DNA from 2 places in the Undibacterium sp. TC4M20W genome. Region 2 is predicted to be linked to the other one. Evidence: riboswitches for the same ligand, from Rfam matches in the RefSeq annotation. Region 2 holds a riboswitch; the other holds the start of a gene.
What was found. Region 2 has a riboswitch for glycine ahead of gcvT (glycine cleavage system aminomethyltransferase GcvT). Riboswitches for the same ligand answer to the same signal wherever they lie in the genome.
Positions count from the first base shown of each region.

Region 1: linked by a shared signal. The riboswitch ahead of ACO0LL_RS14245 (hypothetical protein) and the one ahead of gcvT (glycine cleavage system aminomethyltransferase GcvT) in region 2 are both predicted to bind glycine.

Region 1 covers NZ_JBMPPI010000010.1:54,613-70,139, reverse strand. The annotation lists gene ACO0LL_RS14295 (methyl-accepting chemotaxis protein) at 1-1,294, opposite strand, end outside; gene ACO0LL_RS14290 (hypothetical protein) at 1,815-2,030, opposite strand; gene ACO0LL_RS14285 (M949_RS01915 family surface polysaccharide biosynthesis protein) at 2,287-2,991, shown strand; gene ACO0LL_RS14280 (M949_RS01915 family surface polysaccharide biosynthesis protein) at 3,012-3,710, shown strand; gene ACO0LL_RS14275 (MFS transporter) at 3,750-5,099, opposite strand; gene ACO0LL_RS14270 (tetratricopeptide repeat protein) at 5,509-6,498, opposite strand; gene ACO0LL_RS14265 (STY0301 family protein) at 6,635-6,982, opposite strand; gene ACO0LL_RS14260 (peptidase U32 family protein) at 7,151-9,124, opposite strand; gene dacB (D-alanyl-D-alanine carboxypeptidase/D-alanyl-D-alanine endopeptidase) at 9,540-10,937, shown strand; gene ACO0LL_RS14250 (hypothetical protein) at 10,960-11,841, opposite strand; glycine riboswitch at 12,114-12,210, shown strand; gene ACO0LL_RS14245 (hypothetical protein) at 12,375-12,626, shown strand; gene ACO0LL_RS14240 (hypothetical protein) at 12,827-13,576, shown strand; gene ACO0LL_RS14235 (C39 family peptidase) at 13,621-14,208, shown strand; gene ACO0LL_RS14230 (hypothetical protein) at 14,446-14,832, shown strand; gene ACO0LL_RS14225 (YkgJ family cysteine cluster protein) at 14,859-15,134, shown strand; gene ACO0LL_RS14220 (ornithine carbamoyltransferase) at 15,146-15,527, shown strand, end outside.
Region 2 covers NZ_JBMPPI010000005.1:248,001-263,527, reverse strand. The annotation lists gene ACO0LL_RS09285 (ABC transporter transmembrane domain-containing protein) at 1-100, opposite strand, end outside; gene ACO0LL_RS09280 (penicillin acylase family protein) at 302-2,707, shown strand; gene ACO0LL_RS09275 (hypothetical protein) at 2,770-3,042, shown strand; gene ACO0LL_RS09270 (pectate lyase family protein) at 3,136-4,506, opposite strand; glycine riboswitch at 4,955-5,043, shown strand; glycine riboswitch at 5,055-5,193, shown strand; gene gcvT (glycine cleavage system aminomethyltransferase GcvT) at 5,274-6,404, shown strand; gene gcvH (glycine cleavage system protein GcvH) at 6,498-6,875, shown strand; gene gcvP (aminomethyl-transferring glycine dehydrogenase) at 6,995-9,883, shown strand; gene ACO0LL_RS09250 (Imm32 family immunity protein) at 9,951-10,196, opposite strand; gene ACO0LL_RS09245 (EAL domain-containing protein) at 10,259-12,382, opposite strand; gene ACO0LL_RS09240 (cache domain-containing protein) at 12,689-13,141, opposite strand; gene ACO0LL_RS09235 (hypothetical protein) at 13,276-13,452, opposite strand; gene ACO0LL_RS09230 (energy transducer TonB) at 13,451-13,786, shown strand; gene ACO0LL_RS09225 (hypothetical protein) at 13,971-15,527, shown strand, end outside.

The DNA.
Region 1 (15,527 bases), on a different contig from region 2:
CCTCATCAACCAGGCGGCTGCCGATACCGACTTTTTCTACCGAGTCATTGATCAGATCCTTAATTTCTTTGGCGGCGCTGGCAGAACGTTGTGCAAGGTTACGCACCTCTGATGCGACCACGGCAAACCCGCGTCCCTGTTCACCTGCGCGGGCAGCTTCCACGGCCGCATTCAGCGCCAGAATATTGGTTTGAAAGGCGATGCCATCAATGACGCTGATGATGTCCACAATTTTTTTGGATGAATCATTGATCTTGCCCATGGTGTCCACCACTTGCGACACCACCTGCCCACCTTTGGTGGCAACATCTGCTGCTGACACAGCGAGTTGATTGGCCTGGCGGGCATTGTCGCCATTGTGCTTGACGGTGGAAGTCAGTTCTTCCATGGACGATGCAGTTTCTTCCAGCGAGCCCGCCTGTTGCTCGGTACGCGAAGACAGATCAAGATTACCGGTGGCGATTTCTGTCGATGCACCGGCAATGGTGTCGGCACCAGTACGCACCTGACTGACGATGGTGGCCAGGCTGTCCTGCATGCTTTGCATGGCTTGCAAAACCCGGCCAATTTCATTATTGGAATCGACAATGATCTTCTCGCTCAAATCCCCAATAGCGAGTCTTTCTGCCGCCCGTCTTGCAACCAACAAGGGTTGAGTAATAGCACGGATGATCATGTACCCACTAATTACAGTGAGTAAAATAGCGAACAAAGTGACGACTGACAGTGTCAATCTTGCGGCAAAAAATGATGCCTCTGCTAATTTGCCAGACTCCATTGCGCCAACGTGATTAAGCTCAACTAATTTATCGAGTGATTCGCTGGCGGCATCAAAAAATTTCTTGCCCTCACCTTCCAGCAATACCTTGGCTTCATCATTTTCTTTTTTTCTTGAATGGGCAACTACTTGCTCGTGAACTTTCGCATATCTAGCCCAATTTTCTGCAAAACCGGTGTATAACTTTTTTTCTGCTTCACTGCTGATCAGTTTTACGTAAGACTGATTCTCTTTGTCCAGTACTGCCAACATCGCAGCCATGCGCTTGTCCAGAGCATCAAGAGCAGCATCGTCCGTATTGAGGACGTGCCTGAATTCAAGCATGCGGAAATTAGCGATTTGAGTGTCAATGCGATTGGCTACTTCAACACTGGGTAACCAGTCGGTGGTGATTTCATTTGTCGCCTCGCTCATTGAAGACATCTTGAAATAAGATACCCCAGAGATAAGCAGGAGCAAAGCCAGCACCAAACCAAAAGTGGCAATCAGGCGGGAAGAGATCGAGAAATTTTTCATTGAATACCTCAGTACAACATTGATTTCGAGTTGAATCTGGCCTGCACAACAGACTCATGCTGCCGTGACAATCGAGTTATCAGGCAAAGTTAAAACTATAGTAGCGGACAATTGCCATCATGCAATCTCACGACACAAGATTTCACGCTTGAGCAATAAAGGGATATGAGAGTTGGTGAACTGTTCCGACATTCGCGACTAATAGTCAATTTTAGTCATTTTTCAAAATTGAAAATATGACCATGGGCACTGGAGATGCAAAATCAGCATCATTGCTTGTCTAGAGGGGACTCGATGGCTGGCATGCAGCTTGGTCTGGCTTGAGAATGAACTGAATGCAGTTCCTCAAATTGAACCGGATTTTGGTGTTGTTACCCAAACTGTACACTGCATACAGAATAGTAAATAATGAACAAGATAAGGCGGCAAAGGTGAATTTGAAGTTCAAATAGCGTGCGACGCTGATGTTTGTGTTTACGTCCATATCGCACGCGCTTGATCGCTTCCATGAAAAACTGGTTCAGGCCAACTGATTTTTTCTGTCTGCCGCTACGGCCTGGTTGCGGGCGATTTCGAGTTCCATGGCTTTCATCTTTTCCTGATGTTCCATAGTACGCTGTTGCAAGTCAGTTTCGTGCTGGCTGGTCTTGATCCAGGCATGGCAGACCGAGTAAGCGATGGCAACAGCAAATGCACCGAGGGGAACGATTTGGGAATAAGACAGTATATCGGACATGATGTTTTTCCTTGCTTGGTTGATGGAGACTCCAGTATAGGGAAGTAAAGTCAGGTGCATAAGTAGCGGCTGTAAGCAGTATTGCATGACATTTGTCATGCCCACACCCTGCTCTGGTGAACAGCAATGCCGGGAAGCAAAGCACCCGCAAAAACTGTCGCTGCAACAAAGTAATACAGGTGTTACAGAGTTTTCTTGCTAAGCTAATCGCCCTGATCAAAGAATCAATAAGGCGCGAATAGCGTCAACTGCTGCCATGAAATATCTGCTCCCTCTGTTTTTCCTGTTACCTGTGCTCGCTTTTGGCCAGGGCAAGGACAGCAAAATCACCTGCACTGATGAGCGCCTGCTACAGGCTGAGACATTGAAAAAATCCGGCATCGTCCTGCCGGTGTTCAAGCATTACTGCTATAGCGACCAGTCTGGCAACTACGTGCTTTATCTGGCTGAAAAGCAGGATATAAAGCAGAATATAAAGCAAGGTGAAGAAAAACTGTCCCGCGCCGTAGAAGCGCACCTGCTGAAGATAGAAGCCGACAAGTCCCTGAGCAGTATTGCAAGCATACGCGACAAGGCGAATGCTGATGAAGCGGGCATGGAATTCTGGAGCAAGCTGACAGAAATCGGCGACATAGACAAAGATGGCAACATCGAATCCATCATCGTCTATCGCTTTTATAACAAGGGCGATGACGGACTGGCAGATCGTAGCGCCTACTCTGGCCGCATCAAGATCGTGATGCTATACAAGGGCAGCAAGGTCGTCATACGCGCAGTCACTGGCGACCTTGATGGCGAACGTGAAACTACGTCGACAGATAATTTCTTTGCCTTGCCTGCTACATTGCAAAAACACCTGGTGCAAAAGATGGCGGCGATGTACAGGGATGATCAGTACGGCTTTGATAACAGCTATCAATTCAAGCCTGTGAGCAAATCCATAAAAGCAAAAATAAAATAATGGCCATCCATAAAATTTTTATGAAACCAGGTTTATTCCTGCTCTTGCTGGCATGTTCCAGCCCTTTCGCCTGGGCACAGAGCAAAGGTGCCAATACCATTTGCAAAAACGACGCCATGCTCATGCACCCGGCCACCCTCAAAAAACTGAACATACAATTACCGGTGAGCCAGCACTATTGCTACAGCGATCAAACTGGTAATTATGTGCTGTACCTGGCGGAAGAACAGGATGTCGAATACCAAAGTGAAAACCTGTCAAACAACATTGCCGCATATCAGTTCAGGATAGAAGATGACCAGTCTCTTACAAATCCCATCATCATCCGCGACAAGGCCGCCAGGAATGATACCGGGGTCGCATTCAGGCAAAAGCTGATCGAATTTGCCGACATAGATGGCGATGGCCGCATAGAGCCCATCCTGGTTTATCGCTTCTATCTTGATGACGATGCCAAGATAAATTACGACCCCTACTTTGGTCACCTGAAAATCATCATGCTGTACAAGGGAGAAAAAGTCGTGATAAGGGCAAGCACCGGGCCATATCATGGTGATGCATTCACCACGGCGAGCGAGAATTTCTTTTCCTTGCCAAAGTCCGTACAGGAATATCTGGCAAGGAAAATGAAGAAGATGTCCGAGGACAAGCTCTTCGCCTTTGAACACAAGCACAACTATATGCCGCTCAAAAAGCGCGAGCCTTACAAGGAATTTTGAGGGCAGCTTCTGGCGAATTCGCTACCCTCTTTTTTATCCTTAGGCTGGCTTGAATTCCATGCGCTTGATATCACCGACAATAAACACATAGCAAAAAATGGCAATGGCAGCATTGGCAGCGACAAAAACCAGGGCACCGGCAAATGAACCCGTCGCTTGCAGGATATAACCAATCACGATGGGCTTAGTAATACCGGCAACGTTACCAAAAGTATTGAACAATGCACCACTGAGGCCACCCGCTTCTTTTGGCGCGGTATCAGAAACTACCGCCCAACCGAGAGCGCCTATTCCTTTACCAAAGAATGCCAGCGACATGGTCGCAATGACGATTGCATCTGTGCTGATGTAATTGCAGAAGATCATGCTCATCGCCAATAGCAGGCCGATGACGATAGGTGTTTTTCTGGCCTTCGACAAAGACACACCGGCCTTGATCATGCGGTCAGAAATGATACCGCCAAGTACCCCGCCAATAAAACCTGCGATGGCGGGTATGGCTGCGACAAAACCTGCTTTGAGAATAGTCATGTGCCGCTCTGTTACCAGATAGACAGGGAACCAGGTCAGGAAAAAATACGTCAGCGTATTGATGCAATACTGGCCGATATACACCCCCAGCAGCATGCGGTTGGACAGCAATTGTTTGATGATAGAAGCAGTATCAAGCTGCTCTGTTTTTTTAGTCTGGTGCGCAGTCTCAAGATCAATCAAGGCCCCGCCATCTTTTAAGTACTGGAGTTCTGCGGCATTGATGCGCGGGTGCGTTTGCGGGTCGTGCAGTTTGAACTTCCAGACCACAGACATCATGATGCCCAGCGAACCCATGACATAAAACACACTGGGCCATCCCCATTGATGAACGATCCAGCCCATGAAGGGCGCAAAAATCACTGTCGCAAAATATTGGGCAGAATTAAATATCGCTGCCGCCAGCCCGCGCTCACTGACAGGGAACCAGGCAGAAGCAATACGGCTGTTACCAGGAAACGATGGCGCCTCTGCCGCACCAACCAGCAGGCGCAGCGCAAACAGCACGGCAATCGCCGCCGCGCCAGACAAAAAGCCCACCAGACCCATGAGCATCGTAAACAATGACCACAGGAAGATACTGCAAAAATAAGTCCCCTTGGAACCATATCTGTCGAGCAGCCACCCACCAGGGATTTGCGCCAGCACATAAGACCAGGCAAACGCTGAAAAAATAAAGCCCATCTGCACAGATGACAGACCCAGGCTCTTGCTTAATTCCGGCCCGGCGATGGAGATGGATGCGCGGTCAGCATAGTTGATGGTCGTTACGATAAATAAAATCAACAAGATACCCCAGCGGGTTCCTGTGCGTGTCTGGCTGTTCTGCCTGCCTGCTGCTAATGCTTGCGCGTCCATCCTGTCCCCATTTGTATAGTTTTTCGATATCGCTTGCTGCCATAGAAATGGAACAATGCCAATGCCGGATTAAATATATCTAAAACTATACATTGTTATAGGACGTCCTACAACTATGGATTGTAACGAATATTGTTCTCAGAAAAATTCAACACTTACAGCTGGAATTACTTGCACGATTCATAGTAAAAAATCGCCGCCTTGAACTTGAGGGGATAATTATTTTCCTTATTTACAAAAATCTATGTTGTACGATAACACACAATCTACATCGACTAACTCAAAGCCAGCCAGCCGTTTTATGATAAAAGGACGAATGGCAAGTAAGCTGACATGGTCATCTTTTTTGACTATGTGGCAGTACGGTCTTTTCCTGTTTCAGTATTGATTTTTTATATTTACCAGACAACTATTTATCCAACGGAATCACGGCTGCAGCCTTTGGCAACTGGTCGCCTTCATGCCAGTTATTTGCCAGACTATCTGCTTGCGCTATCATTTTTGTTGACATACTAATGGCAAGATCGTCACGTCCCGCAGCATAGGCCTTGCGTTCTTTGTCTTGCTCGGCCAGTCTGTATGCAATCAAAATATTGACGTATGCGGTAACAAAATTTCTCTCAACCCCAGTGCCATTTGCATACATGGTCGATAAATTTGCGAAAGCGACAGCATCGCCTCGCAGGGCTGCTTTTTCAAGCCAGCTTAAAGCTTGGGAGAAATCCTGTTTCACAGTTCTCCCAGACATGTACAAATATCCCAGATCAGACTGCGCCGCGGGCCATTCTTTACTAGCGGCATCCGTTAATAATACGATGGCTTTTTCTTCTGATTTTTCTATTCCCTTGCCGGAAAAATGTAAACTGCTCAAGTGATATTCACCACAAGCATCATTTTGCGCTGCTGACTTCTGGTACCACGCCACAGCCTCAGCCATATCGGCTTTTATTAACTCACCAGCTTCATAGCCAATACCGACATAACACTGTGCGATGCCCAGTCCCTGCTGCGCAGCTTTCAGATACCATGAGAATGCCTCTCCTGGAAGTGCGGGACCGCCTACGCCTATCCTGAGAGCCTCTGCAAGATTGTATTGAGATTTTGCGTGACCTTGCTTTGCTGCTTTAGTAAACCATTCACGCGCTTTGCTCATATCTTTCGCAACCCCTTTGCCGCTCAAATACAATGTCCCCATATTATATTGGGCAATCATTTCGCCTTTATTTGCCGCACTCAGCCACTCTGCATATGCTCCCGCATAATTCCCGCGGGCATACGCACTAGCACCTTTGTTAATATCGGCGTAACTTGGCGCGCTTACAAAGTTAAGTGAAATTAACAAAATGCAGCATGCGTTGAAAATCTTTTTTGTCATTGGATAGATATGCAGTTTTTGCATATAAAGAATATATTTCTCAGTTCAATTAAAAACCTAAAAAAGTATTTCCACTTTTTTGGGCCTTCAATTTACGTACACTAAATCATCACACAGCCTGTTGCCTGATCTTGCGAAAAATCACCAGTGATGACAGCATTTACTTACATTGAATACTAAACTGATTTTTTTTATTGATTTGATAGTTGCATTTGCTGACCCTTTGTTTGAGATCAACCCGCTCAACATGTCCGTCAGCGTATTTGCATACCACCGTAACAGAACGTTTTTGATCATAGACAGAATCCAATAACCAATAACCTGAATTCTTGCCGCTCTCTTCTGGTACCAGACTGGCAAGCTCTTCTGGTGTACCGTCGAAGACGGTAACCGAGACCGGAAATGACGCGTCCCGACGTGGGCAAATCTCTGCAGAAAATGCTGGCTGTAGCATGCTGAGTGTCAGACATGCGCAAACGAGGCTTTTCAACTTGAAATTAATACGCACAGTATCTCCATCTTAAGTAACAAAAAAGTGGCAAAAAGCTTGCTCCAGCTTATCACATCGATGCGACGTGCCACTCGCCAGAATTTTCACAAACCCTGACTTACAATACAAGAAAGGCCCAAAAAGCATTTTCACTTTTTGGGCCTGCAATTTCCATTCATTAAACCATCACACAGTCTGCGGTCTGTTCTTATGAAACGTCACCGTATTGTATTGCACCGATGATGGCGGTGGTGCCTGCAGGATGTGCTTTTTCATTGCGCCTATGATGTGCATCTCACACGGCTTGCAATCAAATTTGAGGGTGTATTTTTCTTCACCTGTAACCAGGGTCATGGGTTCGGCCTTAACCTGGCCTTGTACACCTTGCACGCCCTTGGCCTGTTTGGGGCAGAGGTTGAAGGAGAAGCGCAGGCAGTGCTTGGTGATCATCAGCGAAACTTCGCCCGGCTCTTCATGCGACTCGTAGGCGGCGGCGATCAGTTGTACTGCATGCTTTTCATAAAAGCTGCGGGCCTTGTGGTTGTACACGTTGGCGAGGTAGCTCAGTGTTGTTTCTGGATAGGCGACTGGTGGCTCGACTGCGGGCGTGCGTTCTGGGCGTTGCCAAGCAGCGCTGCGTGCAATTTCATGCGCAGCCACCGCATCGCGACGCAGGGCGTTGATGACGGAGGATGGCACGAACCAGGGCTGTAGCAAATCGAGATTGACTTGCGCAGCCTCAAACATGGTGTTGCCAAGCTTGGCGAGGTTATCGCGCAGACCTGCTTCTGCCTTGTCGCGGTTTTGTGCTGGTTCCAGCGCCAGTTGTGTACTGACTTCAGAAGTCACGCCATCTTCATCGGTGATCTTCAGGCTCAAACCTTCTGCCTGTTCTGTCAGAGTCATATAGACAGGGATGCGGCGCTCGGCGGATTTTTTGGTCAGCGCATGTTCCCAGCGATGGTCACGGTTGCGGTTGATCAGGGTGCCGACTTTGAGACTGACCAGCTCGGCCATTTTTTCATTCGGGAAGACACGCCAGATTTCACCGTTTTCTGAGGCACCTACACGTTCTACCGTGTTGGCCTGGATGCCTGCGACTTCACGCTTGACCATGTAGTTGAGGCCGTCACCATTGGACATGGGTTCATTGGCTTCTATCTCAAAGAAGTTCGCAGCCAAGCGTGTGACATAACCCAAATGCAAACCTACATATTTGGGGGAATCGAACGCACCTATGTCTTCAAGACGGCCATTGGCAAAATAATCGGTATGGCCACGGTGGAAGTTTTTATCGACATTGGGTGTGAAGGCAACCTGGCTATGGCCACTGGAAGCACGCGTGAATTCTGGCCTGCGTTCCAGAATTTCATCCAGCAGCAAACGGTAATGGGCGGTGATGTTCTTGACATAGCCCATGTCCTTGTAGCGTCCTTCTATCTTCAATGACTGTACGCCTGCATCGAGCAGTGCTTCAAGATTGCGGCTCTGGTCATTGTCTTTCATCGACAGCAAATGCTTTTCATAGGCGACTACCCTGCCCTCACCATCGCTGAGGGTATAAGGCAGGCGGCAGGCTTGTGAACAATCGCCACGGTTGGCACTGCGGCCATTGTCGGCATGTGAGATATAGCACTGGCCAGAGAAAGCCACGCACAATGCGCCATGGACAAAGTATTCAAGCGGCGTGGCAACCTGTGCCTTGATCGCCTGTATCTGTTTGATCGTCAGTTCACGCGCAAGCACCAATTGCGAGAAACCTACATCGCCCAGGAACTTGGCTTTTTCCACACCACGGATATCGCACTGTGTGCTGGCATGCAGCTGGATAGGCGGGATATCAAGTTCGAGTATGCCCATGTCTTGCACGATGAGGGCATCGACACCTGCATCGTACAGTTGGCGTATTTGCTTGCGTGCAGGTTCCAGTTCTGAATCATGCAGGATGGTATTCATGGTCACGAAGATGCGCGCATGATAGCGATGGGCAAATTCGACCAGGCTGGCGATCTCGCTGATCTCATTACTGGCATTGTGACGCGCACCAAACGAAGGGCCACCGATATACACAGCATCAGCACCATGCAAGATCGCTTCGCGGCCTATCTCTACAGTTTTGGCGGGCGATAAAAGTTCGGTCTGGTTGACAAGCAAGCTCATGGTGATGGCCAGTGACAGGGAAAGGGCGAAATTATAAAGGAAATCAAGGGCTTATGTCGTATTTGCTGCTGTAACCCAGTATTAATTGAATGTTGATTAAGCAATATTACGCTGGCAAAGCTGCTTTCTTGGGTTTCAATCAACATTAATGCCTGGTTTTTGTCTTTAGCAGTGTAGATCAAGGTCGGCAAATAACCAGAAGATATGTGGCGCAAACAAATTTTCATTGCGTAAAAAGAACGCTTTACTGTTTCCCTTTCTTGCCTGCTCTACAATATGGCCTAATGTCATCACTACCGTATTTATGCGCCTATCTCCTGCCGGTCTGTTCTTAGTTTTGCCCCTGCTACCTGCTTTTGCTTTCGCACAGGCCATACTGCCTCCCTCGGTAGAGGCTGCAATCAACAGGACCAATGTGCCAATCCAGGCATTCAGCGCAATTGTCATGCCTGCCAGTGGCGGCCAACCAGTGTTGATGCAAGCGGCAGACCGGCCCATGAACCCGGCATCGGCGATGAAGCTGGTGACGACTATCGTAGGGCTGGAAGAACTGGGACCGACCTTTCGCTGGAAGACACAGATACTCGCTGATAATAAGAGCAACAAGAAAGATATCTACACTGGCAACTTGTACATACGCGGTGGTGGTGAACCCAGCCTGACGATAGAAAAACTGGGCAGCATGTTGCGTAGCCTGCGCAATCAGGGCTTGCGCCGCCTGCGTGGAGATATTATTCTTGACCGCAGTTATTTCCAGCCTGAGCGGCCAGACATAGGTGCAGCGCAATTCGATGAGTTCCCCGATGCTTATTACAATGTCATACCTGATGCACTGCTGGTCAACAGCAACCTCAGCAGCATCTCCCTGGAATCAACGACTGACAAGATAGAGGCACGCCTGAACACCCCGCTGGACAAGGTCAAACTTGTCAATCACCTGCACTTCAATGAACTGTCCTGCTCTGCCTGGGAGACTGAATGGCAGCCACCTGTGATAGACACTGTCAATAATATGGCGGATGATCCAGAGGTAGATAATCCAAACGCGCCAGCCAGTAAAAAGCCGCTACGTCAGACCACCAAAGCGGGCCTGGAGATCACACTCAGTGGCGGCTTCCCCAAGCGCTGCAAGATCACGAACAATATCAACATACTTGACCGTAACCAGTATCTCGCGCATCTGATACGCGCGCTGTGGCAGGAAATGGGTGGTACCTGGCAGGGTGAAGTGCGCGATGGCAAAACACCCGCCTCAGCCACCGTGCTGGCAGAGCGCCAGTCAGAGCCCCTGGCAGACATCCTGCGCATCATCAACAAGCAGTCTGACAATGTCATGGCGCGTATGCTGTACCTGACTCTGGGCGCAGAATCCGCCAACAAGCAGGGCATGACCAACCTGCAGGCAGCAGACGCACGTATCAGGCAATGGTTGTTCAGGCAGGGTATCAATGATGCCGGGCTGGTGCTGGAAAATGGTTCCGGCCTTTCACGAATTGAACGTATCAGCCCACAACAAATGGCTGGTTTATTGCAGGCGGCTGCTCGCAGCAACTGGTATGCCGAATTTGCCAGCAGCCTGCCGGTTGCCTCCATGGATGGCACCATGCGCCGTCGCCTCAAAGGTGGGCCAGCAGAATTGCGCGCGCGCATCAAGACCGGTACCTTGAAAGATGTGGTGGCGATTGCAGGTTATGTCAGGGATATCAATGACCAGCAATGGATAGTAGCGGCGATGATCAATCATGATGAAGCCGTCAAGGCGAAGGCTGCGTTGGATGAATTGATTACATGGGTGGCAGCAGGTCGCCCTTAAATTTCACTGAGATTCACTGCGCTTATTTGGCTTTGACCGGCTTGTCATTTGCCACGACATACTTCTGCGTATCGGCATCAAACACCAGCTTCTTCTTGCCCTTTTGTGCGGTGATGACGAAGTCATAGGTGTTGGTGCGCTCGCCCGCACTGTCGGTCATCCGGCTGATCTGGCGGTACCCGTAAGTTTTACCTGCAAATTCGACGATGAGCGGGCCGGGTGTGGCAATGCCGGGGGCTAGTTCCCACTTCGCAAGATAGTCATAGCAATGTGATGGGTCTTGTTCATTTTCATGCAGGTGCAGGCGTGGGTGCTTGCCCTTGCCGGGGCGCATCATGCTTTCACATTCAGGGCCACTCTCTACATGCTTGACCAGATCGACATCCTGGTCTTTATCAAACAATGGGGTGATCTTGTCTGCTTCTATGCGCAACAAACGCAGCCACACATGCACTTCGTTTTTCTCTACATGACTATGTTCTATTGCCATGGCAAAGTCACCGGGGAATAATTCCACCACACTGGTCTTGCTGATGCGACCGTTGGCAGCCAGCCATTCAACCACGTCCTGACGGTTGGTCAGTGACCAGGCTTCGCCACGGCGTTTGAACCAGTAGGCGGAAATCAGGTTGGGCAAACCCGATGCCAGAGGCTCACCCTTGACCAGCAGGACAGCCGTATCTGCATCAAGCTTTTGCACGTGCAGGGCATGCATGCGCAATGCCAGTTGGGTCGTCGTGGGAATAGACGCCGGCAATTCGGCCTTTAACTGCGGTGTCCTGATGATGTCTTTGTCGTCATTGATGTCCCAGCCCTTGAAGACCAGGCGCATGAGATCACGCTGCTCCAGCGTTTGCACTGACTCATTACGGGCGCACGCTCCCAGCATGCACAGACTGGCCATGAGTGAGTAAGGGACAATAATTTGAATCAGATACCGGGACAATTGCACTGTGGAAATTTTTCTTGAAGGAGCAATACAGATTTTAACTGATCACTGCCGCCAGCGTAGTGCTGTCATGAACAGAGATTTTTTTGCGTGCTAAACACCGCCTTTTTTGAATTGCGCAACATCAGAAAATAAATACTTGAATTTCATAAAAACAATTTGCAAAAGAGTAAGGTGTGCACTATGCTCATTTCTACAACTTGTACAACAGGTTGAGCACAACACTCAAAACAATATCGGGAGAGACTGTCAAAGAAAGATAGTGACAGCGCCGAAGGAGCAACCACCCCGGAAACTCTCAGGCAAAAGGACCGTTATTGTTGTCAAACTCTGAAGAGCGGCTGGATTGCGTCACCCAGCACACCGAAGGAGCAAGCATTGCAGCCTTACCAATGGCCGCAGGCGAAATCTCTCAGGTCCAGGACAGAGGGGGTATCCGTTGCGTAACTGCGCACGGAAATCCCTTTGACGTCTGGAGTCTGCTTACCATGAAATTCATCCATTTGAACGGTGACACTGTCACCGCGATGGCGGCCGCCTGCGCGCTGTCCATCTATAAAACCGGGTTTTACACTGATTGCAAAACCGAGTTCAAAAACATGAGCGACACTCAGCAAGCCGCCAGCCTTGACGGCCCTTGCTACAAAGATGATCTCAGTATCATCACAATCACCTCAATCACCACAGGCCTTTTGCACTCTCACGATATACGACCGCAGTGTAGTCATATTCATTGTTGACGCTGACCAGCGCAATTTCTTTTTCATAAAAATTCTGGTTATAGAGTTCTGAGCTGCTCTATAAGCGGATCCCCTATTCCCGTTTGCGCGGGAATGTTGTCCGGCATGTCAACCATGCCATGTTTCAAGCTGCCCAGTCCGCTTGAATGGGCGAGCTATTGTCTTAACCAAGTCACAAACCAACCAAGGAGTAAATCATCATGCATTTTCACCCTGTTTCAAGATTCAAAAAGTCCACTCTGGCTGCTTTGATTGTCAGCATCAGTTGCGCTGTCGCCAGCCCTGCATTATTGGCACAAAATCTGGCCAGCGATATTGGCGGGACAACTGATCAGGCACGTCTGGTCAGCGCTGCCGCACAACGCGATTTTGCCGAGTTTGTGCAATTCAATGTACAGCGTCGCGGCGGCACCCTGCCGTCTGAATTCCCGCTTGAAGTCAATGATGTGCAAGACCTCAAGGATGCGAAGATAGGCTATGGCTTTCCAGTCTATAGCCTGCCGCCGCAAGACGTCATGACAGGCCGTGGTGATTTGCGCAGCATGGCAAAAGCGACTGGCGAATGGCGCTTTGTGATCACCCTCAACGACACGCCAATAGGCCTGGCAACCCTGCGGCAAAACAACGGGCGCTGGGGTGTGACTTCATATGGTGGCGCAGTACTGGCCAAGGATGTCGATGCGGCGATTGCAGTGCATGGCAACAGCACACGTTCCAACCTGCGCTTCATCCGAGTATATCAGGCCATGTCAGATTTTCTGGAAGTAGTCTCGCCTACCGATGCCCGTGCCCGCTTTGCACCCTTGCAAGCCGCCCGCCAGAATTTGCTGCTGCAACAGCGCAGCGAAAAACTCGGCACACAATCTGCCAACAATGGTTTGCTGGAGCAAAGCGACATCCTTGAGCCTTTGCGCATCAGCGTCAAGCGCAATATTGACAGCTTTCGCTAAGCCAGAATCCAACTGAATATACCTACAATAAATACGGAGATATCATGAAAAAAAATATGTTAAAGCTCATATTCGTCTTGGGAGCAATGCTGGGCATACCCAGCGCTTACGCGCAATACCGTGCATTGAATGTACCGCTGGTCACGCAAGAACACAGCCAGTGGTGCTGGGCAGGCAGCAGCAAGGCCTTGCTGAGTTTTTATAATCAAAATCCCAGCCAGTGCCAGATCGTGAACTGGGCTTATGGCCTGAATTACGCCTGCGGCAATACCAACTTTAACTGGAACAGCAACGCCAACCAGCCCAACTCCATGTATGGCAGTGGCGGCAGCGTGCAAAACATCCTGGCGCATTGGGGTGTGCCAAATACTGCCTATAACTATGCATCGTCATGGAACACGGTAGTCAACGACATCAATGCCAACCGCCCTTTCGTGATCCGCTATGGCTGGACCAATGGCGGCGGCCATATCATGGTTGGTACCGGCTATGAGGTGTATAACGGCACCAACTATATCTACATCATGAACCCATGGCCAGGCGAAGGCAAAACCTACCGGACTTATGGCTCTGCCGTGTCCGACTATGATCATCAATGGACGCATACGCAGCGCGTGAATATCAGTGGGTGATGTTTAAATACTGGTTTAAAACACTGATTTGAAATACTGATGCAGTAAATTGACTGGGGGTGCAGGGAACACCACCTCCAGTCCAGAACTCAACACGGTTCAAGGCAAACCACAGGAACATATTTTGACTGTGATTCAGATAACAACATATACTGGAACATAATCAGCGCCTCAATTACCGACTATTGACATCGCCTGTCAATTCCAAATCAGGCAATTTTTAAACACCAAATCGATATGAGTATCAAAGCTTTGGTCGAATCTTCGACCACACAAGAAGATAAGCCAACAGCAGACGAAATACTTTTACATTGCAGTAAAGCAAGAATCAGTCATGAATTGTTTTTTAATCAGTTTTCTCTCGAGGTAGCCCGGGGATTTCATGAGCAGCGCTATGCTTATGAAGACTGCGATGCCGTGATGAATCATCTGTTCAACATCATGACAACTGCGCCTTTTTTCGATACTGAAATCAATACCCCAGAGCCTGCATTTTCTATTTTTCTTGCTTTCGATTCAGGTGAATACCATCATCCGCATGACCTTCCTCATGAAAGTCCAATAGAAAAACACACCAGACCGCGTGTGGCAGAAATACTGAAATTACATACTTATCGCGAGTAACTGCCCGCATACTTTACAATGCGCGCATGAGTACTTCTTTTTCCTGCCGCCCCCATTGCGCCGCCTGCTGTATCGCGCCATCCATCACCAGCCCTATACCTGGCATGCCGGACGGCAAACCCGCGGGCGTGCCCTGCATACAACTGGATGAAAATTGGGGATGCAAAATTTTTGGTCTGGCCAGCCGCCCTGCAGTTTGCTCAGGCTTGCGGGCTTCGGTGGAAATGTGTGGGGACAGACGTGAACAAGCCATGTTTTTTCTGACACAGCTTGAACTTGCAACTGCTCCGTCCATTTCATAAAACAAAGAAGTATGAGCATCATTCACATATCTGACTTAACTGCTAAAGAGATTGCCAGCATCTGGGAGCTGGCAGAACGCCAGGACATGCATATCCAGGGGCGGGTTGCATGGTCGTTTGAGGGCAATGGCATACGCACCCGCACCAGCTTCATACAGGCTTTCCAGGAACTGGGCCTGCGCTTTGTTGAATTGCCCAATGTGCTGAAGACAGCAGAGAGAACCACAGACCTGGCCGCCTATCTCGATGACTTTTACGACATCTATGTCATACGCGAACGCAATCATGAGCGCCTGGCGGACTTTGCAAACAATAGCTGCCGCCCTGTCGTCAATGCGCTGTCCAGCCAGGGTCACCCATGCGAGGTATTGACAGATGCTTATTATGTAAATC
Region 2 (15,527 bases):
TGTATGGTGTGAGAAAGGGCAGCAAGCCTTTAAGCGTCTGGAAACTGCTACGCTGGGAAATATCAGCAGTGGAGGTGGGTGTTGGTGGGGAAGTGGTCATGCGCAGTCCAGAATAGTGGGCAAGCGTGGGCTAAGCAAATAGCAAAACGTATAGATGATGATAGGTGAGCCAAAATCAATAGTCTATGAGGCTCTTTTTCTGATGATAAATTATTGATAATATTAATGGCAGCCCGCTCTCAGCGTGATTCTTGCGACTGAGTGTAGAATCTGATTACTATGCCACATTGAAAGCGAACGAATGAAACGCCTGCTGAAATGGAGTCTGCTTGTATTGTTTGGCCTGCTGTTGATCACTATCACCGCAGCCGCTGTCCATCTGTATGGCAAGCGTGTGCAGCGTTCAGGCAATCAGGTGATCACGGGTTTGCAAGCCGAAGTGACGGTGCAATATGACGAGCGCGGTGTGCCGCATATAGAAGCGAAAAACGAAGCAGATTTATATCGTGCCCTGGGTTATGTGCATGCGCAGGACCGGCTGTTTCAAATGGAAATGGTGCGCCGCCTCGCTAAAGGGGAGCTCTCTGAAATACTTGGCCCCAAACTGCTGGATACTGACCGCCTGTTCCGCACCCTGGGTTTGCGCAACCATGCAGCTGATTATGCGGCCAGACTCGACAAAAATTCCCCCGCAGTCAAAGCCCTGAATGCCTATCTCGATGGTATCAACCAGTATCAGGCTACCCACGCAGTGCCACTGGAATTTGAATTGCTGGGCATACCCAAGCGGCCATTCACTGCAGAAGATACAGTTGCTGTATCCGGTTACATGGCCTATAGCTTTGCAGCGGCTTTTCGCTCTGAACCAGTATTGACGCAGATACGTGACAAGCTGGGTGCAGATTATTTGCGCATTTTTGATTTTTCCTGGCATCCCGAAGGTGTCATCAAACCCTTGCAATTGAGCGCGACAGACTGGAACAGGATGAACCGCATCGCAACGACGAGCCAGCAAGTCATGGAAGAATTTGGCTTGCCACAGTTCGAGGGCAGCAATGCCTGGGTAGTCGCTGGCAAAAATACTGCCAGTGGCAAACCCCTGCTCGCAGGTGATCCGCACATCGCTTACTCGGCACCCGCAGTCTGGTATGAAGCCCATCTCAAAATGCCGGGCTTTGAATTATATGGTCACCATCAGGCGCTCAATCCCTTCGCTTTACTCGGCCATAACCAGAACTTTGGATGGACGTTGACCATGTTCCAGAATGATGATGTTGATTTTATCGCTGAAAAAATCAACCCGCAAAATCCCAATCAAATCTGGATCAAAGGGCAATGGGTGGATATGCAAAGCCGCGAAGAAGTTATCAAGGTCAAAGGCGCAACAGCAGTTAAGCTGCAATTACGGACATCTCCTCATGGCCCCATCATCAGCGATGCCTTCCGTCAGGCCTGGGGTGACGATATGACGGCCAAACCCATCGCCATGTGGTGGGCATTTCTGGAAACTGAAAACCCTGTGCTCGATGCATTTTATGAATTGAACCGTGCTGGCACCAAAGACATTGCAGCCCATGCTGCCAGCAATATCCATGCACCTGGTTTGAATGTGGTGTGGGCGAATGCGCAAGGCGATATCGCCTGGTGGGCGGCGGCGAAGCTGGTCAATCGGCCAGCTGATGTGAATCCGGCTTTCATCCTTGATGGCAGCACTGCAGAAGCTGACAAGCCTGGCTTTACTGATTTTGCTGATAACCCGCATGAAGTCAATCCTGCCCGTGGTTACATCGTGTCAGCCAATCAGCAACCTTTGCCATCCGCTGATTTTGCCATCCCCGGTTATTACAACTTGAACGAACGCGCCCGCAGGCTGGAAGCCTTGTTGTCGCAACCTGGTATCAAGTGGAATACCAAAAACAGCCAGGCGCTGCAGCTTGATAACAAGACAGCTTATGCCGCGCAGATTTTGCCATCCATATTGCCGATTTTGCGCAAGCAAGTAAAGGATGCAGATGGCAAGCGACTGCTGGAACAACTGGAGAAATGGGATGGCAGTTACCAGGCGAATAGCATAGCACCCACCATCTTCAGCCAATTGCTGTACCAGATCATTTATGCGGCAATGGCCGATGAAGTGGGCGAAGTGCAATTCAAAAATCTCTTGCGCACCCGCGCCCTCGATGATGCTTTGCCACGCCTGCTTGCAGACGCGAATTCTCCTTGGTGGGATAATCGCTCAACAGCATCGGTAGAAACTCGCGACGATATCCTGGCACTGGCCTGGCGCGACAGCATTGCACATTTACAAAAAACTTTTGGCGCAGATAGCAAGCAATGGACCTGGGCCAAGGCACACACCCTGACACACAAACATCCGCTTTCTCAACAAAAACCGCTGGACAAAATATTCAACATCGGCCCGTTTGAAGTTGCTGGCGGGCGTGAAGTGCCGAATAACCTGGCGGCAGCAATAGGCCCTGCACCATGGGATGTGGTATATGGCCCATCTACACGGCGCCTGATCGATTTTGCCGATGCCTCAAAAGCTTTAGGTATCAACCCGGTAGGGCAGAGCGGGGTGTTGTTTGATGTGCATTACAATGATCAGGCCAAAGGCTTTGCGGCTGGGACTTATGTGCCGCAGTATTTGAGTGAGAAGGATGTTGCTGCTCACGCTACTAGTACGCTGACATTAAGAGCGAAATAATGAAGGAAATCAAAAACCTCAACAATACTATTTGAAATCTTTTTTGACGGGTTTTTAAAATAATGAGTAATAGTATTTTTGCCTGTCTTGACTGTAAGAAGTTGCAGCGCAAGGATCAAAATATCCCGGCCTTTTTTTGCCCGCATTGTGGCAAGGAGAGCATTCGTGTGCACTGGAAGCTGCGTGTGCCTTCTCCCAGGAAAATCAAGAAATGGAATTCATTCTGGAGTCGCTATCTTTCAGAACTGAGGCAGTTGAAAGAATTTTATACTGGGCGAGGTGCGGCTACGCTTTATCTTCCTTTACTCAATCAGGAGCATCGTCGTCATGATTAGGCAAAAACTGGACGGCATGATTGCCGCCCAGTAGGTGCTCACTCAATCAGACTTAATCAGACTCAATCAGACTCAATCAAGATATAGTCAGATTCATTTACAACTCAGTTTTGCCAGAGAAGTGCCAGCACCCGCGAACGCAGGCAGTTTTTGCTTGAGGCAGGCAGGTGCATCTGGTGTATAGCTATACGGTATGCCAACTGGTAAATGCGATGTCGTTACCCAGTCTGTGGCATCACGACTGGGCTTGGAGTCACTCGCTACCCAATTGATGCCATAAGTGTTGAAGTCGGCAGGCGTCTTGATATTATTGTTGCGCAATTCCCAATAACCAAGCACATCACTGTCGCGTGAGGTGACGGGGTTTTGTGAGTTTTCGAAGTAATTGCTTTCGATCAGTGAATAGCCCTGCATGCGCACATTGATGCCCGAGGTTTTGATATCGCTATACAGATTATTATAAATATGGGTATAACCACCACGCTGCAGCGGCAGGCGTGAGCCTACGTTTTTATAATAATTGTGATGGAAAGTGATGTAGCGGTCACTTGCATCGCTGTCGCTGGAACCGATCAGGCCTACTTTGTGATGATCATGGATGTAGTTATAAGAGTAGGTGATGTGATGCGCACCTGCCTTGTTATCCACCAGGCCATCAAACTCCAGGTCACCCGCGCCAGGGCATTCGGCAAGTGAGCTGAACAGGGTGTTGTGGTCTATCCAGACATAGCCAGGGAATTTGCCGCTCTGGCCTTCAATGCCTATGGCATCGATAGAACCAGGCAGCAGGCCTATGGTCATATTGCGGATGATCACATTGCTTGCGCCACCCTTAACGGCGATGCCAAAATTAGCTGCCGAGCCATTGCTGCCTTCTATCGTGACATTGCCTTTATTCTTGATTTCGACTATCGCGCCTTTGGCTTTTTTCCATTGAGTGCAGGCGTCAGGAATAGTACGGAAATCAAAAGTACCGTTATAGCGTATCACCAGGCCACCAGTGCCATTGTACGCATCCAGCGTTGCCTGCATTTGTGCCGCAGTAGTGACTGTTACTGCTGTAACTGTGCCACCACCAGTGACCAGCCCGGCAAAGCCGCCGCTGTGTCCGGCTGGCGCGGTTCCTGAGCCCGTGCCTGAACCTGAGCCATCATTTGAGCCACTGCCGCCGCCAGTATCTGGCGTGCCAGCTGGGCCAACGGCACATTTTTCTTTGGTGTCGGCAGTTGCTGCCACGCCAAAGGTGGCAGCTGTACAACTGACATTGCCCGACAGGGATTTGATGACCCATTTATCTTTCAATCCAAATGATACCTGCAGTGCTTTGTCGCCTACTTTGCAGGTGCCGCCTTCATCGGCGCATTTAGAAAAGCCCGAGGGCCAGTCTGCTGCAAAAACATTCCCTGCACTGCCAGATGCCGCAATGATGGCAAAGGCGATCAATTTCAATTTCTTGTTATTCATTTTCCCTCCGGGTTTTTGTTTCGCTGGTTAAAAAAAATCGCTTACCAAAACATCTGCGCAACTGATCTCTTTTGAACCAAGAAATCTGGGTTGGCTTTCAATTTGGTGAAGCGAATATTTGCACTATAGAAATAAAATGCGAGGCTAGAGTAACAAGGGATGCTGATCATTCTCGTGATTGTTTCCTCTCCAAACAATAGTTACAAATTAATACAGAGATGAACGTCAAAACGGATAGTGGTCTGGTTGAATGCGGTTTTGTTTGTCAGACTTTCATAGTAAGTTTCGTGTAAGTTTTACGTAATTTTTATAAGTGGTTTTATGGCTCGCAAACTTGCTATATTTGTCGCCACTTGTCGTTTTAATCATTTTTTAACTATTCCATAGGCTTTTATGTAAATATTTCCACGCTCAACTATCCAAGCCCTTGCAAGCCTTATATAATCGCGCTACTTGATCGGGAGAGCGTGACGAAAGTTACCGCCGAAGGGGCTAATACCCAAAAAACTCTCAGGCACAAAGGACCGATCAACGGGGTAGTTAAAAGTTGCCCCAACTCTGGAGAGCGGTAGCGGCAGATACGTTTATTTTCATGAATATTCGCCGGACTACCCACCGAAGGTGCGCGCGGGCAGCAAACATACATGGCTCCCGTAATCTCTCAGGTACCAGGACAGAGGGGTATGCGATTTCAGCGCATGCGGCGTTTATTCGTCGGCGTGCGTTTGTTCGTCCCTTCAATCTGGCAATCTGGTAATGAGGCACTCATGACGCAAGCAGCGACATCACTCAAGGCAACTCCCCTCAATGCAGCCCATCGTGCGGCTGGTGCAAAAATGGTTGATTTTGGCGGCTGGGACATGCCCGTCAACTATGGTTCCCAAATCGAAGAACATCATGCAGTGCGCACTGATTGCGGCATGTTTGATGTATCCCATATGTGTGTCGTTGATCTGCAGGGCGAGAATGTACGCAGTTTCCTGCGTGGCCTGGTGGCGAATAATGTTGATAAATTGCAGGTCGCGGGCAAGGCCCTGTATTCCTGCATGCTGAAACCTGAGGGCACGGTCATCGACGACCTCATCATTTATTTCTTCAGCGAACACTGGTTCCGCCTGGTCGTCAATGCCGGCACGGCAGAAAAAGACATTGCCTGGATGAATGCCCGCAATGCAGAAACCAACAGCGGCCTGACCATTACCCAGCGCCGTGATGGTGCTAACGCTTTTGCCCTGGTGGCAGTGCAGGGACCTAACGCCCGTGCCAAGGCATGGGAAGTCTTGCCAGAAGCCAAGGCAGCCAGTGCAGAAATCAAACCTTTTAACGCAGTCATCGTCGCTGATACTTCCTTTGGTGAAGTCATGGTGGCACGCACTGGTTATACCGGCGAAGATGGTTTTGAAATTGCAGTGTCTGCCGATCGCGTCACTGATTTCTGGAATGCCCTGGTCGCTGCCGGTGTCAAACCTGCTGGCCTCGGTGCGCGTGATACTCTGCGTCTGGAAGCTGGCATGAATCTGTATGGCCAGGACATGGACGAAACAGTCAACCCGCTCGATGCTGGTCTGGCCTGGACCATAGACCTGGTCAGTGAACGTGATTTCGTCGGCAAGCAAGCGCTGCAAACACAAGGACAGAACACCCAGTTCCTGGGCCTGATCCTTCGTGAAAAAGGCGGCATCCTGCGCGCCCATCAAAAAGTCGTCTGCGCGCAAGGTGAGGGCGAAATCACCAGTGGTACTTTCAGCCCCACCATGGAACAGGCAATTGCGCTGGCACGTTTGCCTATGGGCGCGTCGATAGGCGATACTGTGCATGTTGTTATCCGTGACAAGCAATTGGCAGCATCTGTTGTCAAACTGCCTTTTGTCCGTAATGGCAAAATCCTGGCCGTATAATTTGATCTGCAGTCGGTACGGCGTAACAGTACTGACTACTATTGATTAGCCACTCATTATTATTTAAAACAATTTATTTAACTGGAGCCCATCATGAACGTACCAGCAGACCTGAAATACACGACATCCCACGAATGGGTACGCACAGAAGCAGACGGCACGATCACTGTCGGCATTACTGAATTCGCTCAGGATGCATTGGGCGATATCGTTTTCGTTGATCTGCCTAAAGTTGGCACAGCACTCGAAGCTGGCAAGGATTGCGCAGTGGTTGAATCCGTCAAGGCAGCTGGCGACATCTATGCACCAGTGACTGGCGAAGTTGTGGCCATCAATGAAGAACTGGCCGATGCGCCAGAATCCATCAATGCTGATGCATTTGCTGCATGGCTGTTCAAACTGAAACCAGCCAATATTGCTGATGTTGATGCCTTGATGAATGCTGAAGCTTACGCCAAGAACATCGCTTGATTATGTAGTTGAAAGAGGTGGCCCTGTGGCTGCCTCTTTTAATATGGATTTGCCTGTTGCGGTTTACTCCGCATAGCTACACCTGATATTCCACGTTACTCTTCTGTACCCCATATACCATGACCCGTCCTTCACTGACCCAACTGGAAGCGCATGACGCTTTCATCGCTCGCCATATCGGCCCTTCTGAAGCAGAACAAGCCGCCATGCTGAAAACCCTGGGCTATGCTGACCGCACAGCCCTGATAGATGCCATCGTCCCGGCCAATATCCGCCGTCACGATGTGCTGCCACTGGCGCAATTCACAGAAGCCAAGTCCGAACAGGAAGCACTGGCTACATTGAAGGCACTGGCGTCAAAAAACCGTGTACTGAAGTCCTTGATCGGTCAGGGTTATTACAATACGCATACGCCTGGCGTGATCCTGCGCAATATTTTTGAAAACCCTGCCTGGTATACCGCTTACACACCATATCAGCCAGAGATTTCCCAGGGCCGTCTGGAAGCCATCCTGAACTTCCAGCAAGTCATCACTGACCTGACTGGCATGGACATCGCCAATGCCTCCATGCTGGATGAAGGCACGGCTGCGGCTGAAGCCATGACGTTGATACAGCGCGTAGGCAAATCCAAATCCAATGTGTTTTATGTCGCTGCCGATGTTTTGCCACAAACCCGCGAAATCATAGAAACCCGCGCCAAGCCGCTGGGCATAGAAGTACGCACATGCGCTGGCAATGAAGCGCTGGACAATGATTGCTTTGGCGTCCTGTTGCAATACCCTGGTGTTGATGGTTCCATCGTGGATTACCGCGAATACGCGGCAGCCTTGCATGCCAAGGGCGCTATGGTCATCGCTGCTGCTGATCTGCTGGCACTGACACTGATCGCTTCACCAGGCGAGTGGGGCGCCGACGTTGTCGTTGGTAACAGCCAGCGCTTTGGCGTACCACTGGGCTTTGGTGGCCCGCACGCGGGTTACATGGGTACGCGCGATGCATTCAAACGCAGCATGCCTGGCCGTCTGGTTGGCGTGACGGTTGATGCACAAGGCAACAAGGCTTATCGCCTGGCCCTGCAAACACGCGAGCAACATATCCGCCGCGAAAAAGCCACATCGAATATCTGTACCGCACAAGTATTGCTGGCAGTGATTGCCTCCATGTATGCTGTTTATCACGGCCCTGCAGGCTTGCGCCAGATCGCCTTGCGCGTACACCGTCTGACGGGTGTTCTGGCTGGCGGCCTGAAACAACAAGGCCTGGCTATCGCCAACACGACTTACTTTGACACGTTGACAGTCAATGTCGCCAATGCGGCTGCCTATCACCAGGCCGCCGAGGCTGCTGGCTACAACCTGCGCCAGATCAGCGCAACGCAAGTTGGCGTGTCTCTGGATGAAACAGTCACACGTGCTGATGTTGAAGCGCTGTGGGCGATTTTTGCCAAGGCCAGCGGCGTAGCTACAGCACCAGATTTTGCAGCGATAGAAGCTGGCGTCAATGATGCTTACCCGGCAGCGCTGACACGTGGCACGACTTACCTGACACACCCAACTTTCAATCGCTATCACGCAGAACATGAAATGCTGCGTTACCTGCGCAGCCTGGCTGACAAGGACCTGGCGCTGGACCGCACCATGATACCCCTGGGTTCATGCACAATGAAACTCAATGCCACCAGCGAAATGATACCCGTGACATGGCCAGAATTCTCCAGCATCCATCCGTTCGCGCCAAATGACCAGACCATCGGTTACCGCGAAATGATCGACCAGCTGGAAGCCATGCTGTGCGCTGCAACTGGCTATGACGCTGTATCCCTGCAACCAAATGCCGGTTCACAAGGTGAATACGCAGGCTTGCTGGTGATCCAGGCTTACCATGCTTCGCGTGGTGAAGCACACCGCAATATCTGCCTGATTCCATCTTCTGCTCACGGCACCAATCCAGCATCTGCCAGCATGGTAGGTATGGACGTGGTCGTGGTGGCCTGCGATGACAAGGGCAACGTTGACCTCGCTGACCTGCAAGCCAAGGCAGAAAAACACAGTGCCAACCTGGCAGCAGCGATGGTGACTTATCCATCCACGCATGGTGTGTTTGAAGAGGGTATACAGCAATTGTGCGAAATCGTGCATAGCCATGGTGGCCAAGTCTATGTCGACGGTGCCAACATGAATGCGCTGGTTGGTGTAGCAGCACCAGGCAAGTTCGGTGGCGATGTCAGCCATCTGAACCTGCACAAGACTTTCTGTATCCCTCACGGTGGTGGCGGCCCAGGTGTAGGCCCGGTTGCAGTTGGTGCACATCTGGCGAAGTTCCTGCCTAACCAGAAATCCACTGGTTATGTCCGTGGTGAAGATGGCATTTCTGCTGTTAGTGCAGCACCATTTGGCTCTGCCAGTATCTTGCCTATCTCGTGGATGTACATCGCGATGATGGGTGCAGAAGGCTTGAAGGCAGCGACAGAAACCGCGATCCTGGCAGCGAACTACATCGCCAAACGCCTGGCCCCGCATTACCCTGTACTGTACAGTGGTCATGATGGTCTGGTTGCGCATGAGTGCATCCTGGATCTGCGTCCATTGACAGATGCGACTGGCATTTCCAATGAAGACGTGGCCAAACGCCTCATCGACTTTGGTTTCCACGCACCGACCATGAGCTTCCCTGTGCCTGGTACTTTGATGATAGAACCGACAGAAAGCGAATCTCAGGCTGAACTCGATCGCTTCATTGATGCCATGATCAGCATCCGTGAAGAAATCGCCAAGGTAGCCAGTGGTGAATTTGATGCCAAGGACAATCCGCTGAAACATGCACCACACACGGCAGAAGTATTGATCGCCAATGACTGGCCACATGCTTACAGCCGTGAAGTGGCAGCTTACCCTGTAGCTTCGCTGCGCAAAAATAAATACTTTGCACCGGTTGGCCGTGCAGACAATGTCTATGGTGACCGTAATCTGTTCTGCTCTTGCATACCAGTTAGTGATTACGAATAAATATTGACGGCTTTGCTCAAAAATGAAAACGGACATGCTTGCATGTCCGTTTTTTCCTTATTGCAGTTCAGTTCTGAGAGCTTGGTTTGTACAATACGAATTGTGGTGAACCTTCAAAACTCTTGTCTGCATCTGACAAATGTCTGTGCTCCCAATTTGAATTGTCACGTTCCATATCATCAGCGGCAGAATTTATAAACCTTGCTATTTTGCGTAGTTCTTGCACCGAGGCTACCAACGTGATTTCTGCGAGCTCATCAGGAACTATGTCTTCTGATGCCAGTTCTGTATTTTTATATCCATAAATTTTCAATGCGTGCTCCTGACAATTGCTGATATTTATATAATCAACGATATATCAGAATTATGCACTCTTCAATTCGGCATCAACACGGGAATAGGGGCATGTGCAGTAATCCCAAGACGCAGCATTTTCGCAAATTGCTCAGCCGCCAGTGGCCGGCTAAAAATATAGCCTTGTCCTTCTTCACAATGCTGTGCTTTCAAGAAGGATAATTGCCCCTGTTTTTCTATACCCTCTGCAATGACTTTCTGTTTCAGGCTGTTGCCCATGGCAATGACGGCGCTGACGATAATGCCATCACCATCGGTTTTGCTGGCACCGATTTCACTGACAAATGACTGGTCAATTTTCAAGACATCAATAGGAAATTGATTCAGGTAACTCAGGCTGGAATAGCCAGTACCAAAATCATCGACAGCCAGTTGTATGCCCATGTCTTTCAATTGCTGGAGTATGGCGATGCTGGTCTCTGCATCTCGCATCAATACACTCTCGGTGATTTCCAGTTGCAGGCAATTGGGAGAAAGCCCGGTTTCCTGCAAGATGGCGCGTACAGTTCCAACAAAATCCTGGCGACGAAATTCGACGGCAGAAATATTGACGGCAATTTCAGCAATCGTTAATCCTGCATCCTGCCATTTCTTGGTCTGTATGCAGGCCTCACGCAAGACCCAGCGGCCTAGCGGGATGATGACGCCGCAGTCTTCTGCAATGCCGATAAAACGTATCGGTGGCACCATGCCCCATTGTGGATGTGACCAGCGCAACAAGGCTTCGGCGCCGGTAATTGCACCGCTTTTGAGGTTGATCTTGGGTTGGTAATGCAGAGAAAATTCATTACGTATCATTGCCAGCCGCAAGTTGGCTTCTATGACTTGTCGCTCAACGGCACGCACATTCATTTCTGGCTTGAAGAACTGGAAGTTGTTACGGCCTTTTTCCTTGGCCTGGTACATCGCCGTATCAGCATTTTTTATCAAGGTATCTGCATCTGCACCGTCGGCTGGATAGGAGCTGATACCTATGCTGGTGGTGACATACAGTTCATGGCCATTGATGCTATGTGGCGTTGCCAGCGACTTCAATAACTTCTCGGCAGTGAAGGCTGCATTTTCGGCAGACTTGTCATCTGTCACGAGTATGACGAATTCATCGCCACCCTGACGGCTGACCGTATCAGAACTACGCACGCAGGCACACAAGCGTTCGGTTACCGATTTCAACAACAGATCGCCAAGGGCGTGACCGAGGGAGTCGTTGATATGCTTGAAGTTATCCAGGTCCAGGAACAGCACCGCAAGATGAGTCTCTCGTCTTTTGGCAAGGCCTATGGCCTGCGCAATACGGTCATTCAGCAGCGCACGGTTGGGCAGGTTGGTCAGGAAGTCGTGTTGTGCCAGATGCGCCATTTTTACTGCCATGGCCTGGGTGGCTGTGATGTCACGAAACACCATGACTGCGCCGGACAGTTTGCCGTAGGCATCATGAATGGGTGCTGTAGAATCTTCTATGGCTACCTCACTGCCATCACGTCTCAGTAGTATGGTGCCTGGCGTCAGTGTGGTGGCGGTATCTTGCTGCAATACCTGCATGACAGGATTGGCTTTGACCTGCCTGTTTTCACTTTGTATCAACGGCATGACGGCACTGATGGGCTGTCCCTGAGCTTCTTCCCGTTTCCATAAAGTGATGTGTTCTGCGGCGACATTGAGGTAATCAATGTTGCCATCCATGTCTGTACCTACGACGGCATCGCCAATAGAGTTAAGCGTGATTTCTGCCCGCGCTTTTTCCAGGTAGGCTGCATCTTCCACAGCTTTGCGCTGAATAATATTGCGCAGTGATTGCGGCACCAGGTAACTGGAAAAATGACCGCGTGTTAAGAAACCCTGTGCACCTAGTTCCACCGCAGCTATCGCCAGCGTATGATCTGTGTCGCAGATAGTCAGTATCGGGATTTTGGGCACAATGGCAAATAAATGCTGGAAGCTGGCTATGCCTTTGCTGTCGGGTAAGGTGCAGTCGAGCAAGATGATGTCGATAGGCTTGCTCTTATCTTGTAAATGTTCCACGGCAGCGAACATGCTGTCTGCGAACACGGTTTCGTAATAACCGTCACGGGCTTTGAGAAGCGCCTCCTGCAGTGCCAGGGCATCGGCAATGACAGGGGTAACAACGAGAATTCGCTTGACCATGAATAGCTTCCTTATCAACATTCGCGAGTGGGGCAAGCAGCGGCAATTGCCAGCCAGGCCGTACACCATCCGCCATCAACTCTTGCAAGGGCAAAAACTTTCTTTTTGCCATCTAAGCTGAGGCTAACCTGCGGGAGAGCGCTGCGTCTGTGCGATACCGTACAAAATGCGAGGGGAAGGGGCGATGCGCACGTATGCCGGGGGAGTTGTGGGGCAGGGACAAGAAAATACAGTTTGAAGCCACCCTGTTGCTTGCCGGCGTGAACAATAGAGTGTAAGGGTGTAAGGGTGCAAAGATGCCCTGAGTTATTTTCCTTTATAGATGCCAGCTTCAAGTATCACGTCATTATTGCGGAAAATATAGGTAGTCTTGTTTTCTATCTGCTTGCTGACAGGATTATTGTAGCGGTAATCTACCCAGCCTTTACCCTTGCTCTTGGCCAGCGCAATAATCTCTTTGCGATAGTATTTGCCATCAGCATCTGGCAAATCCAGCATGTTCTTGCCTATCAATTTGGGATTGATAGGGTGAGCAATGACGATGCCATCAAGACCGCGTACATACAGGTAAATCGAGCCATTGATAAAGTCGGGATTTTTATTATTGATTTCCTGTACCAGTGCATCCTTGCCATTTTTTTGCATATAGGCCAGGCCCTTTTCCACCATGGCGATGGCATCGACGGGATTGTCGTCGGCCATGACAAATTGCCATGGGGCTGCCAGTAGCAATGCCAGCATTAATTTGAGGATTTTCATGCCTTCTCTCCCTAAAACATTCTGTTTTTATCATCAACTTCTTTGGCAGCAAGATGTCTGATTTAAGACTAGTGGAGATAGGGCATAAAAGCAAAGCCGCTATGCATGGAAGCAACAATTCTTAACGAGTATTGTCATAGCGCAAAGGGAATGATTCCAGATAATAAGCAGGCACAATCTTTAACATTCCAGCTATGAATTTCCTCATGAAAATATTGCGCTGCGGAAAAAATGTGCAGTAAAATACGCACCTGTTTCCATGTGGCAATATCAAACTTTTCCCTGAATTCTGTTTCTAATTTTACTCCCATGAAAAAATTACTTCTCGCTACCGCTATCCTCGTTTCTTCTTTTTCCGCATTTGCCAGTGAAGTTGCTCCTGCTCTCGACAAGCAAACTTGCGAAAAACCTGTTTATCCAAAATCAGCCCTGATGAATGAAGAAACCGGCACCGTTGTATTGTCCGTGTTGATTGGCCCTGACGGCGCGGTAGTTGATTCCAAAGTGGAAAAATCCAGTGGTTCCAAGGCTTTGGACAAGGCAACACAGAAAATTTACACTTCCTGCAAATTCAAACCAGGTGCTAAAGATGGCAAGCCACAACAAGCCTGGACCAAGCTGGAATATGTCTGGAGCCTTTCCTGATCAGGCATGCTGTTTGCTGATCAGTTGGTAAAAACAAGAGAGATGCCCTGGCATCTCTTTTTTTATGTGCAAAGCAATATGAATTTTTCTGATTTTTCATACTTGTTTGCTAAAGAAATAATGAACATTGTCGATAATCAATTGAAGATTAAGCAAGGATTTATTTCAAGGACGTAAGCAAGCCATGTCAACTATCTCTACCAGTTTGAATACGGTGGTAAGCCCTGGCGTTGGTCAGGCACAGATTCAGACGCAGAATGTGAACCCTCAGCTTGCGCCTGCCTCATCCGCCCCTGCATCAACGTCGGTGGTGCCGCCTGCAAGTTCTTATCAAGTCAATCTACGCTCCTCTGCTAGTGGCACGGTAGGGCAGACTTATAATCAGGCCGGTGTTGTATCTGCATCTGCATCCGCAACCGTGGCTCCTACGGCATGGTGGGAAAACAAGGGCGATGATCATTTCAGTTATCTGCTTGAACAAAATGCCGTGTCGGCGACGACCACAGCAGGGCGTTTCAATGGTCTTGCTAGCGGGCTTATAGAACGCCTGCATGTGACAGGTGCTAACGTGAAGCAGGCATATATCACAACCTCGGTGGATGCCGATGCAGGCAGCAAGGCTGTGGCTGAAGCAGGGCAGGTCAGTTTGAGTGACCTGCGTGACCGTCCTGACCAAAGCCTGGGGCTGAGTGTCAAACTCGCTTCCGGGCAGAAGGTCAGCCTGTCTATCAAGAGCAATGCCGGTGGCCTCAGTGTAGAGGCCAGCAGTGATACAGAGTTGAGCGAGACTGACAGCAAGGCGCTTGAGAAGCTTGCGGCCGGTCTGGAGGCCGCGGCGCAAAGTTATTTTGGCGAGCAGAAGATCAACCTCAATGCCTTGTCTGGCTTTGATACTTCCGTCGTCAGTTCGCTGGAATTGAATATCAAGTCAGGTGACAGGCAAGTCGATTTCCGGATAGATCAGTCACATCATCAGCTCAAACTGACGTCACCCAGTGGCGTGATTGATATTGATGTCAAGCACGACAATGCGGGCCTCAGGGGAAATGCGACTCAAAGGGAGCAGGCTATCCAGCAATTCCTGGGGCAAATCGATAGTGCTGCCAAGCGTGGTCATGCAGATGAAGGCTTGATAGCGCAGTACAAGGAAGCTTTTTCTGCCGTACAAAAAATCAATACCACAGATGATGCTGACAATCTTTCAGCGCTGACACCTGCCAAAGCTCCATCGTTCTGGGATGCCGGCGCCGGTTCCCTGCTCACTGGACTGGCAGATTTTGACGCAAAGATTACAGGTGAGACAACGACGCCAAATCCTTTGCGTTTGCAGGAAAACGATTATTTCAATTTCCAGACCAGCCAGAAGACGACACAGGAAGGTCAGTTATCGAGTGGAAAAATCAGCCAGAAGCTGGAATCCAGCCTCAGTGCAGCTTTCCACCTTGAGTTAAAGTCTGGCAAAAAACCGGAGTTAGGCGAGAGCAAGAACTCGCAGAATTATCGCTACTTCAAAGTAGATGATCATGAGAGCAGCAAGCTCGAATTAGGATTTGAAAAAAATCAATTGAATAGTGCGCGGCTGGAAAAAAGCCATGACCGCAATCTGAGCATCTCCAGTTATGAATTCGGTAAGCTCATTGATAGCACAACTGTGCCGGATAAACAGACAACCGTGATTGATTTCTCAGCCAATGCGACCCGCGACAATACGGCAACTGAGCAGGCTTTGCAGCGCCAGCGC